3 regions of the Microbacterium plantarum genome follow, and region 1 is predicted to be linked to each of the others. Evidence: predicted binding sites of a transcription regulator. Region 1 holds the regulator's gene; each other region holds the start of a gene.
What was found. The regulator LexA, encoded in region 1, represses DNA repair genes until DNA is damaged. The targets are predictions, from matches to a motif close to TCGAACANNTGTTCGA.
Positions count from the first base shown of each region.

Region 2: VC184_RS13425 (HNH endonuclease signature motif containing protein) is a predicted target of LexA. The motif match lies at 2,881-2,896, and genes of this name have one in related genera.
Region 3: VC184_RS00535 (HNH endonuclease signature motif containing protein) is a predicted target of LexA. The motif match lies at 2,264-2,279, and genes of this name have one in related genera.

Region 1 is NZ_CP141117.1:1,026,964-1,031,950, forward strand. It holds gene hflX (GTPase HflX) at 1-1,234, shown strand, start outside; gene VC184_RS04860 (prolyl oligopeptidase family serine peptidase) at 1,333-3,261, opposite strand; gene lexA (transcriptional repressor LexA) at 3,363-4,028, opposite strand; gene VC184_RS04870 (LysM peptidoglycan-binding domain-containing protein) at 4,285-4,644, shown strand; gene VC184_RS04875 (histidinol-phosphate transaminase) at 4,716-4,987, shown strand, end outside.
Region 2 is NZ_CP141117.1:2,771,814-2,776,800, forward strand. It holds gene VC184_RS13410 (UDP-N-acetylmuramoyl-L-alanyl-D-glutamate--2,6-diaminopimelate ligase) at 1-337, opposite strand, end outside; gene VC184_RS13415 (DUF7882 family protein) at 456-752, opposite strand; gene VC184_RS13420 (helix-turn-helix transcriptional regulator) at 805-1,257, opposite strand; gene VC184_RS13425 (HNH endonuclease signature motif containing protein) at 1,503-2,846, opposite strand; gene VC184_RS13430 (hypothetical protein) at 3,657-3,830, shown strand; gene VC184_RS13435 (SulP family inorganic anion transporter) at 3,861-4,987, opposite strand, start outside.
Region 3 is NZ_CP141117.1:98,572-103,558, reverse strand. It holds gene VC184_RS00545 (amino acid ABC transporter permease) at 1-6, opposite strand, end outside; gene VC184_RS00540 (LysE family translocator) at 163-795, shown strand; gene VC184_RS00535 (HNH endonuclease signature motif containing protein) at 868-2,229, opposite strand; gene VC184_RS00530 (GNAT family N-acetyltransferase) at 2,338-3,078, opposite strand; gene VC184_RS00525 (Pr6Pr family membrane protein) at 3,260-3,976, shown strand; gene map (type I methionyl aminopeptidase) at 3,960-4,730, opposite strand; gene VC184_RS00515 (helix-turn-helix transcriptional regulator) at 4,789-4,987, shown strand, end outside.

The sequences.
Region 1 (4,987 bases):
GTATCCCCAGGGGTCGCACGAGGACGCGGAGAACTCGCTGCGCGAGCTCGCGGCCCTGGCCGAGACCGCCGGTGCGGTCGTGCTCGACGGCGTTCTGCAGCGGCGACCGCATCCTGACCCCGCCACCTACATCGGACGCGGCAAGGCAGCCGAGCTGCGCGACCTCGTCGCCGCCGTCGGTGCCGACACCGTGATCGCCGACACCGAGCTGGCACCGAGCCAGCGGCGCGCCCTGGAGGATGTCGCGAAGGTCAAGGTCATCGACCGCACCACGGTCATCCTCGACATCTTCAGCCAGCACGCCAAGAGTCGTGAGGGCAAGGCCCAGGTCGAGCTCGCACAGCTCGAGTACCTCCTGCCGCGTCTGCGCGGATGGGGCGAGTCGATGAGCCGCCAGGCCGGTGGCCAGGTCGGCGCGGGCGGTGCGGGCATGGGCTCGCGCGGTCCCGGTGAGACGAAGATCGAGCTCGATCGGCGCCGCATCCGCACCCGCATGGCGCAGCTGCGCAAGCAGATCCGCGAGTTCGCGCCGTCGCGCGAGGCGAAGCGCGCCGAGCGTCGGCGCAACACGATCCCCTCGGTGGCGATCGCCGGTTACACCAACGCCGGCAAGTCGAGTCTGCTGAACCGGCTGACGAGCGCGGGTGTCCTGGTCGAGAACGCTCTGTTCGCGACGCTGGATGCCACGGTGCGTCGGGCCGAGGCCGCCGACGGGCGCGTGTTCACGCTCACCGACACCGTCGGCTTCGTCCGCAATCTCCCGCACCAGCTCGTCGAGGCGTTCCGGTCCACGCTCGAGGAGGTCTCGGGCGCGGACGTCATCGTCCACGTCGTCGACGGCTCGCATCCCGACCCCGCCGCGCAGCTCGCGACCGTCCGCGACGTGATGGGCGACGTGGGCGCTCGCGCCACCCGCGAGCTCGTCGTCTTCAACAAGGCCGACCTCGTCGACGACGATGCGCGGCTGCTGCTGCGCGGGCTCGAGCCGACGGCCCACTTCGTGTCGTCGCGCACGGGTGAGGGCATCGACGAGTTGCGCGCCGCGATCGAGGATGCGCTGCCGCTGCCGGCGGTGGAGGTGCGCGCTCTCGTGCCGTACGACCGTGGCGACCTGATCTCGGCCGTGCACGAGAGCGGCCACATCGTCGCCACCTCGCACGAGGAGGACGGCACGGCCGTGCACGCGCACGTCTCCGAGCGTCTCGCGGCTGAGCTCGCGCCCTACGCCGTCTGAGCCCGCGGTCGGCGATACACCTGCAGGCTCGGCGGTGCTGGTGAGGCCTTCCGCATCCGCGGCCTGACAGGCGTATCAGCGCCAGGCGGTCGCCGGGCTCAGTCGAGCTCGATCGGCGCGACGCCGGGCGTGTCGAAACCGAACACCTGACCGAGGAACGCCAGCTCGCTCTCCAGAGCGTTCACGATCGTCTCGGTCCGTCGGAACCCGTGCCCCTCGCCCGCGTACAGGACATAGGCGTGGGGCACGCCCTGCGCGACGAGTGCGTCGCGGATGGCCTCGGCCTGCGCCGGCGGCACGACCGCGTCCTCGTCGCCCTGGAGAAGCAGCAGCGGCACGCGGAACCCCTCGGCGTGGCTCAGCGGCGAGCGCTCGATGTACACGTGCTCCGCTTCGGGAAGGGGACCGATCAGGCCGTCGAGGTAGCGCGCCTCGAAGTCGTGGGTCTCGGCCGCGAGGGCGCGGGCATCGCCGACGCCGTAGCGCGAGACGCCCGCGCCGAACACGTCCGTGCCGACGAGCGCCGCCAACACGGTCCAGCCACCGGCCGACCCGCCCTCGATCGCGAGCCGTGACGCATCGGCGAGTCCGTCGGCGGCGAGGCCGCGTGCCGCCGCCGCGACGTCATCGACGTCGACGACGCCCCACTGGCCCTTCAGCCGTTCACGGTACGACCGGCCGTACCCGGTCGACCCGCCGTAGTTCACGTCGAGCACACCGATGCCTCGGCTGGTGAAGTAGGCCGCCTTGGCGTCGGCGGTGCCGCCCACGTGCGACGTCGGCCCGCCGTGCACCCAGACGAGGTACGGCGGCAGCTCGTCGGTCGGCGCCGTGACATCGGGGTTCGTCGGCGGATAGGCGAAGGCGTGCACCGGGCCGTGGGGACCCTCGGTGGTGATCTGACGGGCATGGGGGATCCATGCCTCGTCGATATCGGGGGTACCGCCGCGCACCGCTGTCGTCTCGCCGCTGTCGAGATCGACCAGCCAGAGCCCGCTCGCCCCGGGCATGGCGCCGCTCACGAGGGCGCGGCTGCCGCGGACGTCCTCGATCTGCAGTCGAGCGGTGGCGGGGAAGGGGAGAGGGATCGCGCCGCCGTCGCGGTCGACGATCACGAGCTGGTCCGAGCCGTGCGTGCGGACGGCCACGACGCGGCCGTCGTCGAGCGGCGCGTACCACCGGGTGCCGAGGACCCACAGGCCACCACCCGTGTCGGCGTCGGCGGGGGAGACCGCGACGGGTGCCGCGCCGGTCGCGGGGTCGACGCGATGGAGGTTCCAGCGCCCCGTCGGCTCGTCGAGCAGCAACAGCTGGCCGTCGGATGTCCATTCCGGCTGCAGCGCGGCCGTGCTGCCGCCGGCCACCTCGCGGACACGATCCGGGGCGTCGAGCTCGATGACACGGATGCGGGTGCGGTCCCAGGGCATGTCCGGGTGATCCCACGCCACCCACGCGAGCTGTGATCCGTCGGGTGACAGTGCCGGCTGAGCCACAAAGTCGCTGCCCCCGGCGAGCTCCGTCACTCCCGCTTCGTCGCCGCTCGCGGCGTTCTCATCGCTGCTCGCGCCGTCGATCCGCACGATGTGTCGTTCGGGAGTGCGCCCCGGGCGCTCGCGCTCGCGCACCGCGAGAAGCGCGCCGTGCTGCCAGCGGAGACCGCCGTAGTGGGTGCCGCTCTCCTCTGGGGTGAGCGCCTCGGGCTCGCCGCCCGGGCGGAGGCGTCGAATGCGCTGGTCCGACTTGTCGACGAAGAACAGCTCGCCGTCGTCGGACGCCGTCCAGGCGCCGCCGCCATACTCGTGCACACGCGATCGCGCGTTCCCGGGCGCGGGGAGGACGACCTCCACAGAATCGTCGCGGCGGCGGCGCATGACGGCGACGCGACCGGCCTCATCGGGAAGGGATTCGCCCCACCAGATCTCATCCCCGACAAAGCGCGCGCCGTCGAGGCGCAACGAGGACGCGCTGGCCCACGAGGCGGTCAGGGGGGAGGGCCAAGAACCGTACGGGAGTTGCTGCTGCGACATACCGTCACGCTACGCGAGCGGATCCGGGTCGTGCCGGACGACGGGAGGGGATGCCGCCGAGTCGCGGCATCCCCTCCCGCAGTTCCGTCGGTGCGGCGAGGTCAGACCGTGCGGAGGACGGCGACGACCTTGCCGAGGATGGTGGCGTCATCGCCGAGGATCGGCTCGAACGCCGAGTTGCGGGGGAGGAGCCAGGTGTGGCCGTCGCGCTGACGGAGCGTCTTGACGGTGGCCTCGCCGTCGAGCATGGCCGCGACGATCTCGCCGTTGTCGGCGGTCGCCTGTGCCCGCACGACGACCCAGTCGCCGTCGCAGATGGCGGCGTCGATCATGGAGTCGCCGACGACCTTGAGCATGAACAGCTCGCCCTTGCCGACGAGCTGACGCGGCAGGGGGAAGATCTCCTCGACCTGCTGGTCGGCGGTGATCGGGACGCCCGCCGCGATGCGGCCCACGAGCGGCACGAGGGCGGCGTCGCCGAGGGCGGGCGCGGCGTCGGCGGGGTTCTCGCCGGCCGTGCCGGGGAGGTCGATGAGGACCTCCATCGCGCGGGTCTTGCCGGGGTCGCGGCGGAGGTATCCGCTCAGCTCGAGCTGGTTCAGCTGGTGGGTGACGCTCGACAGCGACTTGAGGCCGACGGCGTCGCCGATCTCGCGCATGCTCGGCGGGTAGCCGTTGCGGGCGATCGCGTGCTGGATCACCTCGAGGATCGCGAGCTGCTTATCGCTCAGATTCTTGCGTCGTCGCGTCTGCGGCTTCTCGCTCATACCGCCGGTCTCCTGTCGTCGCGCCCCGTCCCCGACCCGATGTCGGAGGTTCATGGTGGGCTCTCGCTGTCGAAAAGGTAGCCCGATCCGACAGCGACATCACGGAACGCTCCGCGTGTCTCTTCGATCGGTCTCCGATTTCGGTGGGTGGTTGACACCACACAATATCGAAGATACGTTCGGAACCGAAGTTCGCACCCGTCTCTCCCGGCCGAGAGGCGGGAGCGAATCTTCCTACCGCTCCCGAGGAGATGTCATGACCACGATCGATGCCCGCTTCGCACCGGCCCCCCGCACCCGTCTGCGCCTGACGCGCCGTGGACGCCGCGTCATCGCAGCGATCGCCGCGCTTCCCGCCGTCGTCGCCGTCACCGCTGCCGTGCTCTCCGGCGGGGGAGCACTCGCGTCCAACGAGGCGGGCGCGCCCGAGGGGTCGTTCACGACGGTGACCGTCATGTCGGGCGAATCGCTCTGGTCGATCGCTGAAGAGGTGGCGCCGGCCGCCGACCCCCGTGACGTCGTCGACGCCATCATCCGGCTGAACGCCCTCGGCTCTGGTCAGCTCGAGGCAGGCCAGACACTCGCCATCCCCGCCGAGTACGACGCCGCGAGCTGAAGCCCGCCGTCTTCGGCGCAGAAGCTGGGGTGCGGCCACGCCGGACTCGGACGCGGCCTAGCATGGGTGGGATGAGCCCGAGTCTGGATGATCTGCCCCTCAGAGACGATCTGCGAGGCCTCACCCCGTACGGCGCCCCGCAGGCGCCGCTTCCGGTCGCGCTGAACGTCAACGAGAACACGCATCCCGTTCCCGAAGAGGTCGCAGACGACATCCTGGATGCCGTCGCCCGTGCCCTGCGCGACGTCAACCGCTATCCCGACCGCGAGTTCACGCACCTCCGCGAGTCCTTCGCCGAGTACCTCGGTCACGGCCTCACCCCCGATCGCATCTGGGCCGCGAA
Region 2 (4,987 bases), 1.6 Mb from region 1:
TCGTGCCGGTCACGCCCACCAATGTCATGTCGGCCGACGGACGACCGGTGTACTGGTCGGCCAGCCGCCCGATCACGGCGGCCAGGTTCGGGATGCCGCGCACCCGCGCATCGACGTGCGTGACGCTCGCGTCGGTCAGGACGAGAGCCGCGTCGCGCTCGAGCGCCTGCGTGATGTGCTCGCGGACCCGTTCGTCTCGGCCGAGCGCGACGAAGACGTCGCCGGCTTGCACGGTGCGGCTGTCGCCGCGCAGGCGACCGCCGGGTACGTTCCCCCCGGCGACCCCCGTCGCCCACCAATCAGGGTCGAGTTTCCGACCCTCCCCAGCGTCTTGCATGTACCGCCCCATCGATCTCTGACTCGACAGTTCCATGAACGGGCGGTCACCCGCGGGAAGAACACGTCGGAGCCTGAGATTGGCACCATAACGTAAGCGCCGCTTAAGACGGAGAACGTCAGCTCTGGGGCTCGGGCACCATCCGCAGACCGTCGGCGCTGTTGGCCGATTCCATGAGGGCGTCGATCCATTTCGGGTTGATCTGCGGCTGGCGGCTGCCGGCGAACTGGAACTGGACCGAGATCGTGGGGTGCAGCCAGAAATCGCGACGGCTCGTGCCGTGCGGCGAGGTCGTCTCGAACATCAGCGGTTCGCCGCGCCGCAGCTTCGTCATCAGGACCAGCCGGAGATGCGCGAGCGCACGGTCGTCGATCTCGACGAAGTTGGCCGCGTTGTCGTAGAAGAATCTGCCCACCGGCACAGCCTAGGCGGCTGCGGGCAACGCGGGGCCGGGGCGTATCATCCGCTCACAGATAGAAGCCGTGACGCTCGAGCACGACGACGGCCTCATCGCGCGTCGATACGCCGAGCTTGGCGAACAGCGACCGCATCTGCGACTTGATCGTGTTGATGGAGACCGTGAACTCCCCGGCGATCTCGCCATAGGTCTTGCCGCCTCGCATCACCGAGGCGACGGATCGCTCGCGGGGTGTCAGGGCAGGCAGCGCCTGTGACGCGCGTGGTTCCCGCCGGTAAAATTCCTCCGTCGCGTCGGCAACCGCGGCGGCGAGGTCGGGACGGCGCTCGCGGAGGCGTTCTCGTAGCGGGGCCAGCTGCTCTCGCGGCACGCTGATGAATGGCGCGATGACGTCGCCGGCGTGATGAGCCAGGCGGACGCCGAGCCGATCCTTGCGCGAGGGTCGCCTCGGCGGGGTCGCCGCGGAGGACGAGCGCGATCGCTTCCGCCGTGGCTGCGGCATGCTGCGCGTACGGTCGCGTCGAGAGTTCCGGCTCCCAGCAGGGTGTCGGCGACGGCGAGGGCCTCGAGGAGTACAGCCCAGCGTCACGCGGACGTCCGGCCACCGCGTAGGTCTCGGCCACCGCAGCGAACAGCGACCCCAGCGAGTCGAGCCCGAGCACACGCGATGCGCTCATGGAGGGGATGCCCGAAGCCCGAATCGTGACGCGACTTCCCAACATTCGTGCGCGGAGTCCGGGGGCAGGCTCAGAACGGTGGCGGTTCGTCCGGCGGCGGTCCGCCGGGTGCGGCATCCGGTGGCGGATCCGCGGTGTCGATCGTGAAGCACACCGCCGGTATGGGAACGTCTTCGCGGTAGACCCGGCCGAGGGGTGAGGTCCATTCGAGAACGCCTCCGCCGAGCTGTCGGACTTCCCATTTCGTGAACTGCTTCATGGAGTGGTGTCGTTGGCAGAGGTGGGCGAGGTTGAAGATGTGGGTGTGCCCACCCAGGGCGTAGTCGATGGTGTGATCCAGTTCGCACCGGATCGCGGCCCGGCGGCATCCGGGGAATCGGCAGTGCTGATCCCGTGCCATCAGGAGCTTCTTCATCGAAGCCGTGGGTCGGTAGGTGTCGATCTCCATCGGGGTTCGGGTGACCGGGTCGATGAACAACCGGTCCCACTCGCTGACCTGCCCGGCGAGCTCGCGCGCCGTATCGGCATCGATCAGCGCAGCGCCCACCGCTTCGGCGGGGTTCTCGTCACGCCCCATCAGCGTCTCGGCGGTGACGGCGACCTGCACGCGTGCCCGGATCGCCCCCAGCCCACCGGCCCGATCGATCCCATACGTCGGGTCCACCACCGGCGCCCCGCCGAGGACGAGGTCGCCCAGAATGTCTGCGCGGAGCTGATCCATCGTCCGCGTGTCTGCGGAATCACTCTCCGCCCGGGCGTCCTTCACCGACTGTCCCATCTGGGTGAGTCGGTCGAGCATCCCGGCGGCGATGACCGTCGGGAGGTTGGCGACGAGGTTCGACATCCCGTCCGTGCCGTGGAAGACCCGCACGCACCGCTCCGCCGCCGCGGCCTTGTGCCGCTCCGTGAAGTTCTGTGTATGCAACCGGGCCGCCAATGCATCCAACGCTCCCCGCACCCGGGAGGGCACATCCCGCTCACACACCGCGATCGCCGCCTCCGCGAACGACTCCCGCACCTCCGCAGGCACCCCGGCACCGACCCGCACGACCACATCCACGTGTCCGCGCTCGATCCGGCGCTCAACCCACGCGTCGAACACCGCGGGGTAGTCGTCGATGACGGTCATCGCGTGGTCGATCTCGCCCTGCAACCTGCGGTCGGTGAGTCGCGCCATCCCCGCCGCCTCGGCTGCCACCGAACGCAGCTCCATGTCCGACGCCATACCTCGTACCCCGTCGCGACGCGCCTCACGCAGAGCCGACCTGCCCAGCTCCGCCAACGCCCGCATTCGCGCGACATCCCCGACATGAAAGAGGTCGAGGGCCTCAGCGAACCCCGCGAAAGCCGCGGCGTGCGACGACCCACCCGAGGCGCCTTCGCCTCCGAGCCTGCGACCGCTATTCGATGTCATGTTCCCATTGTCGCAGCGGGTTACGACATTCGGGTCGAACTTATCTTCGATGCGAGAACGCGGTCCGCTCGACCGATTGGGGAGGAATCGACGAAACCACAATCCAGCATCCCCGAGCCAGGCCATCAGTCTCGGTCCGAATCTCATCCGACGAGGCTCCCCCCGCAACTTTTTTCGGGTTTCCGCGTCACGATCCGTCGCCTCGAACGTCTCATCAACATGCACCCTGCGACGAACGCCCGTCCGGCTCCCTCCGAAACGGGCACCCGGACCCGCGCTTCCCTCCGTCGCGACCGACCGCGCGCCGGAGCCCGCACCCGCAGCCGCGACCGCGACCGCGCCCGCACTCGCGCCACCAGCCTCACCCCCGCGTCCGCCGAGCCGCCCACCCGGGTCGGCACGATCAGGTTCCGCTCCCACGCGTGGCCGCTCGGTCGCACGCGGGCACGAGGTCAGCAGGCCGCTCGGGAGCCATCCGTCCGTCCTGGATCGAGATCGACGGCGCAACTCTCACGGCCGCATGGGGCTGCCCGAACGCCCGCAAGCGGTCATGGCAGCGCGGCGACGTCGGCTTCGTGTGCTCGTCGGGCACGACCAGCCGCGAGGGGGCGCCCGCCCGCCTCATCCTCGTCACCGACAAGTCGCACGGTGAGGCCATCACGGCGACCATCGTCTGCGACGGCTTCTCGTACGAGGCGTATGCGACCCACGCCCGCTCCGAGCCCCACTACCACGCCGCCTCCCGCGACCGCAGCGGGTTTCGATCTGGCCGCGACGGGACAGCCGAATCTCCAGACGCAACGTGCCCGCGTGGGCGAGGCGGTGCCGTGGCGCGATCAGCCGATGGCGCTCGATGCCGACGGCCGGTACACCTCGCGGTTCTCGGTGCCGACCGCCGGACCGGTGACGTTGGGGCTGCGTTACCTCGACCCCACCACCGGACGATTCGGTCCGGCATCCTTCGTGTCGTTCACGGCGTACTGACCGAACCGCCCGCAACCGCGCCGCCGCGGGTCAGTGCCCGCCGACGACGTTGCCGCTCAGGCGGCCGTGCAGAGCGGATGCGGTCGCGTTGAGTCCCTCGATCGCGACGGTCTTGCCGTGCCGCTCGTACTTGTTCACGACGGCGTCGAGCGCGGCCACCGTCGAGGCGTCCCAGACGTGCGAGCGGGTCATGTCGATGACGACGCGGGCGGGATCGTCGGCGTACGCGAACTGCGTGGTGAGGTCGTTGCTCGAGGCGAAGAAGAGCTCGCCGTCGACCTCGTACCGGGCGACCGGCTCGTCACCGACGGCGTCGAGGGTTCGCGTGACGGTGACGAAATGGGCGACGCGACGAGCGAACATCACCATCGCGGCGATGACTCCGAGGATGACGCCGATCGCGAGGTTGTGGGTCCACACCGTCGCCACGACGGTGATGAGCATGACGGCCGTCTCGCTCTTCGGCATCCGCCGGAGGGTCGCCGGACGGATGCTGTGCCAGTCGAAGGTCGCCACGGTGACCATGATCATGACGGCCACGAGTGCCGCCATCGGAATGATCGCGACGACGTCGCCGAGCGCGAGCACGAGGATCAGCAGGAAGACCCCGGCGAGGAACGTCGAAATGCGCGTGCGCGCCCCCGACGCCTTCACGTTGATCATGGTCTGCCCGATCATGGCGCACCCGCCCATGCCGCCGAACGCGCCCGACAGGATGTTGGCTGCGCCCTGGCCGAGAGCCTCGCGCGTCTTGCGCGAGTGAGTGTCGGTGATGTCATCGACGAGCTTGGCGGTCATGAGCGATTCGAGCAGACCCACGACCGCCATGGCGAGCGCGTACGGCGCGATGATGCGCAGTGTCTCGAGGGTGAGCGGCACGTCGGGCACGAACAGTTCGGGCAGGCTCGAGGGCAGCTCGCCCTGATCGCCGACCGTCGGCACCTGCCAGCCGAACGCCACGACCGCCGCCGTGAGCAGCACGATCGTGACGAGCGGGGCCGGGATCACCTTCGTCAGCCGCGGCAGCGCGACGAGGATGATGAGCCCCGCGGCGACGAGCGGCCAGACGAGCCACGGGATGCCGTCACCGAAGAGCTGCGGCATCTGCGCGAGGAAGATGAGGATCGCGAGCGCGTTGACGAAGCCCACCATCACCG
Region 3 (4,987 bases), 930 kb from region 1:
GGTCATGCGGATCTCCTCGGAACGGCGCGGATGCATCGGATGCTGCGGATCGCCCGACAGTAGAGCGGCGCGGGCGCCGCTGTCGCGGCGCCGCCACACACGGCGACACGCACGGAGACATGGCGTAATACAGGCGACTCCTCGGGCCGATAGCGTTCGTTCGTGATCCCGTTCGAGAACCTGCTGGCGTTCCTCCTCGCGGCTGTCGTCATCATCGTGATCCCAGGCCCCGGTGTGCTGTTCGTCATCGGCCGATCGATCGCCCTCGGGCGTCGCGCCGGCGTGCTGAGCGTGCTCGGAAACGCGCTCGGGAACGTCCCTGCCCTGCTCGCGGTGGCGTTCGGGGTCGGCGCGATCGTCGCGTCGTCGGTCGCCGCTTTCACGGTCATCAAGATCGTCGGCGCCGCGTATCTCGTGTGGCTCGGGGTGCAGGCGATCCGCCACCGTCACGCGCACGTGCGCACGCCCTCGAATGCGCGTACGTCGCCGATGCGCCTGCTTGCTCAGGGGTTCGTCGTCGGTGTGACGAACCCGAAGACGATCGCGTTCTTCGTGGCTGCTCTCCCGCAGTTCGTCGCCCCCGGCGCTGGTCCGATCTGGATGCAGCTCCTCGCGCTCGGCCTGATCTTCCAGGTGCTCGCCGTGGTGAGCGACAGCCTGTGGGCGCTCGCGGCGGGAACGGCCCGCGCGTGGTTCGCCACCTCACCGCGCCGCATGGCGACGCTCGCAAGCGCGGGAGGCGTGATGATGATCGGGCTCGGCGGAACCCTCGCGTTCGCGGGCGCGAAGGGCTGACGACGGCGCGCACCGCGCGAGCGTGGGACTCGGGCTGTGCGCGGGCGCGCCATCGAGGGCGCGCAGCCGGAGTCAGAAGGGTGGCGATTGTCCCGGCGGTGGTCCGCCGAGTGCGGCATCCGGTGGCGGGTCCGCGGTGTCTATCGTGAAGCAGACGGCGGGTATGGGGACGTCTTCGCGGTAGACCCTGCCCAGGGGTGAGGTCCATTCGAGGACCCCGCCGCCGACCTGCCTGACCTCCCACTTGGTGAACTGCTTCATGGAGTGGTGTCGTTGGCAGAGGTGGGCGAGGTTGAAGATGTGGGTGTGCCCGCCGAGGGCGTAATCGATCGTGTGATCCAGTTCGCAGCGGATCGCGGCCCGTCGGCATCCGGGGAACCGGCAGTGCTGATCCCGCGCCATCAGGAGCTTCTTCATCGATGCGGTCGGCCGGTAGGTGTCGATCTCGACGGGAGTACGGCTGACGGGGTCGATGAAGAGCCGGTCCCACTCCGACACCTGCCCCGCGAGCTCGCGGACAGTTTCGGCATCGACGAGCCCGGCCCCAACGGCTTCGGCCGGGTTCTCGTCGCGCCCCATCAACGTCTCGGCGGTGACCGCCACCTGCACGCGTGCCCGGATCGCCCCGAGCCCACCGGCCCGGTCCGTCCCGTACGTCGGGTCGACCACGGGCGCCCCGCCGAGCACCAGGTCGCCGAGGATGTCGGCGCGCAGCTGATCCATCGTCCGCGTATCGGCGGGCTCGCCCGCCCCGGCGGCATCCGCCCCCGCACCCGCGGTCCGGGCGTCCTTGACGGACTGTCCCATCTGCGTGAGCCGGTCGAGCATGCCCACCGCGATCACGGTCGGGACGGTCGCGATGACATCCGACATCCCGTCCGTCCCGTGCGCGACCCGCACGCACCGCCCGGCGGCGGCTTCGCGGTGCCGGTCGGTGAACGTGCGCTCGTGCAGCTTCTCCGCGAGGGCACGCAGGGCCGGTTTCACCCGGGTGGCGATGTCGCGCTCGCACACCGCGATCGCCGCGACCTCGAACTCGCCCCGCACCTCATCGGGCAGCCCGGTCCCCGCTGTGACGACCGCGTCGACGTGGTCGCGGGTGATCCGCCGCTCCTCCCACGCCGAGAAGACGGTCGGGTAATCGTCGACGATCGTCAGCGCATGGTCGATGTCGGCCTGCAGGCGCCTGTCGGTCCGCCGGGCCAGCCCCGCAGCTTCAGCCGCGACCGACCGCAGCTCCATGTCCGAGGCCATCCCACGCACTCCGTCACGGCGCGCCTCACGCAACGCGGACCGGCCCAGCTCGGCCAGAGCCCGCACCGAAGCGACATCCGCGTCATGCACCAGCGCGAGCGCCTCGCCGTAAGCCGCGATCGCGGGGCCGTGCGGCGAGACCTCGATCTCGTCCGAGCCGCAACCCCTGTTCGCTGACATGTTCCCATTGTGGCAGCGGGGTCAGACATTTACGTCGAACAAACATATGAAGCGCGAAACTCGTCAGAGCGCACGACTGGGGAGGAATCGCCGACCGGGAACCGCCGGTCAGGGCACGCGCACGCCCGTGAAGTTCGTCCGCTGCCGCAATTCGAACCCCAGCTTCTCGTAACCGGCGATCGCGTTCACGTTCGACGCGGCCGCATGCATCATCGCTCGGCCACCCCGCTGCTGGATGTGGAACGCGACATCCAGCACCAGCCGCGACGCGAGCCCCTGCCGCCGGTACGCCTCGTCGGTCGCGACGGCGCTGATCTCGGTCCATTCGCCCGGCTGCAGCCGCTCCCCGGCCATCGCGATCAGCCGGCCGTCGCGCCGGATGCCGATGTACCGGCCGAGCAGGTAGGTGCGCGGCCGGAAGGGACCGGGCCGGTTGCGTTCGACGAGCGCGAGCATGTCGGCGACATCCGCCTCCCCCAGCTCGACCGCCTCGTCGTCCGGTCGCGGCTGCAGGCGATCCGTCTCGACGAGCTGCACTCCCGCGCCACCGAACGTGCGCACCCACCCTTCAGGCAGCACCGGCCCAGCACCATCACTACCGCCAACGTCCGCACGGTCGGACGTACTGATGCTGAACTCATTGCCCGAACCCACCACGGTCGTGAGCGAGTCCCACACCGCGGGGTCCTCCCACGTGCGCACGCCCACGAAGCCGGCCACGTCGTCGGGATACCGGCGGACGAGGTCGTCGCCGATGGCGAGGTGCGCGTGCGCCCCGGTCAGCGAATGCCATGCGGCGTTATCGCGGACGTCGGAGCCGCCCAGAACAGGAGGGGTGGTGATGGTCATCGGGTTCGTCCTCTCGCGCGCCGCGTGCTGCCTTCGCCGCGGTCGCCGTCGGACCCAACGCGTCGACGCGCCGATCCATGCCCGCTGATGCCGCATCGCGACGCTATCCGTGACCGGACGCGACATCCCGGACCGCCGCCACATGCGTTCACGTACGGCAGTCGAGCGATAGTGTGCCCACGTGCAGAGCTCGAGGCAGGCGACGGTGTGGTCGCTCCTGCGGCTGGCGATGGCCGTCGTCATCCTCGCCGCCGTCATCACCCAGCTGACCGTGTCACTGACGCGAACCGCCGAGTCCGGCGGCGACGTCGCGACCGTGTTCGCGAACTTCTTCAGCTTCTTCACGATCCTCTCGAACGTCATCGCAGCAGTGGTTCTCGCGACGGCGGGCGTCCGCGCACTGATCGGCCGCGCCGGGCCGGAATCATCGCTCGGGCTCTCCGCCGCGCTCACCTGCGCCACGGCGTACATGGTCATCACCGGAGTCGTCTACAACGCACTCCTGCGCGGGATCACGCTCCCGCAGGGAGCCGAGCCGGTGCCGTGGTCGAATGAGGTGCTGCACCTGATCGGCCCGATCTTCCTCGTGCTCGACCTGCTGATCGGCGCCCGGCGCCGCGCCCTTCGCTGGCAGGTCGTATGGGTCGTGGTGGCGTTCCCGCTGCTGTGGGTGGCCTACACGCTCGTCCGAGGCCCGCTCGTCACGAACCCCACGACGGGCGAGCCGTACTGGTACCCCTACCCGTTCCTGAATCCGAACGGCCCTGGCGGATGGGGGTCGGTCGCGGCGTACGTCGTCGTCATCGCGATCGGCTTCGTCGCCGTCGGCTTCGGAGCGGTGTGGGTCACCCGCCGCCGCGCCCGCGTCCTGCCGACGGAGGTCACCGCGGCAGGGTGAGGATCTCGGCCGCTCCGTCGGTGATGGCGATCGTGTGCTCGGTGTGGGCGGTGAGGCATCCGGTCGAGCTGCGGAGCGTCCACCCGTCCGCGTCGGTCACGAGCACATTCGTGTCTTCCATGACCCACGGCTCGATCGCGATGAGCAGCCCCGGCCGCAGGATGTAGCCCCGCCCCGGCCGCCCGGTATTGGGGATGTGCAGGTCGCCGTGCATCACCGACCCGATGCTGTGCCCGCCGAACTCGGTGTTGATGGAGTATCCGGCACCGGAGAGCACATTGCCGATCGCGCGCGAGATATCGCCCACCCGGTTGCCCGCGCGTGCGACCTCGATGCCGGCGGCGAGGGCGCGTTCGGTCGCGTCGATGAGGGCTGCCGCTCCCTCCGGGCGCCGATTCCCGACGACGAAGCTGATCGCGGCGTCGGCCGCAAGGCCGCCCTTCGTGACGGCGAGGTCGAGCGTGAGGAGGTCCCCGTCGGCGAGGCGGTAGTCGTGCGGCATCCCGTGCAGCACGGCGTCGTTGACCGCCGTGCAGATGTAGTGCCCGAAGGGGCCCCGCCCGAACGACGGCGCGTAGTCGACATAACACGACGTCGCCCCGTTGTCAGCGATGAGCTCGCGCGTCCACTCGTCGATCTCGAGGAGGTTCGTACCCACCTGCACCCGCGAGCGGATATCGCGGAGGATGCCGCCGACGATGGCCCCCGTCTCGCGGGCGCGATCGACCTCGCGCGGTGTGAAGATCTCGATCATGGTGCGCTCCTCCGGTATAAAAATACCGGTCAAACTATACCGCTACGATGAGCGCATGATGGTTCGTCGCGCGCTCACGCCCGAAGCCGTCGAGCGCGGCCGTCGCCTGGGCGCCCAGCTCCGCCGAGCGCGGGGAGACCGGTCGATCACGGAGGTCGCCGCAGCCGCCGGCGTATCACCCGAGACACTGCGCAAGATCGAGACCGGCCGGCTGGCGACCCCGTCGTTCGCGACCGTCGCCGCCGTCGCCGCGAGCC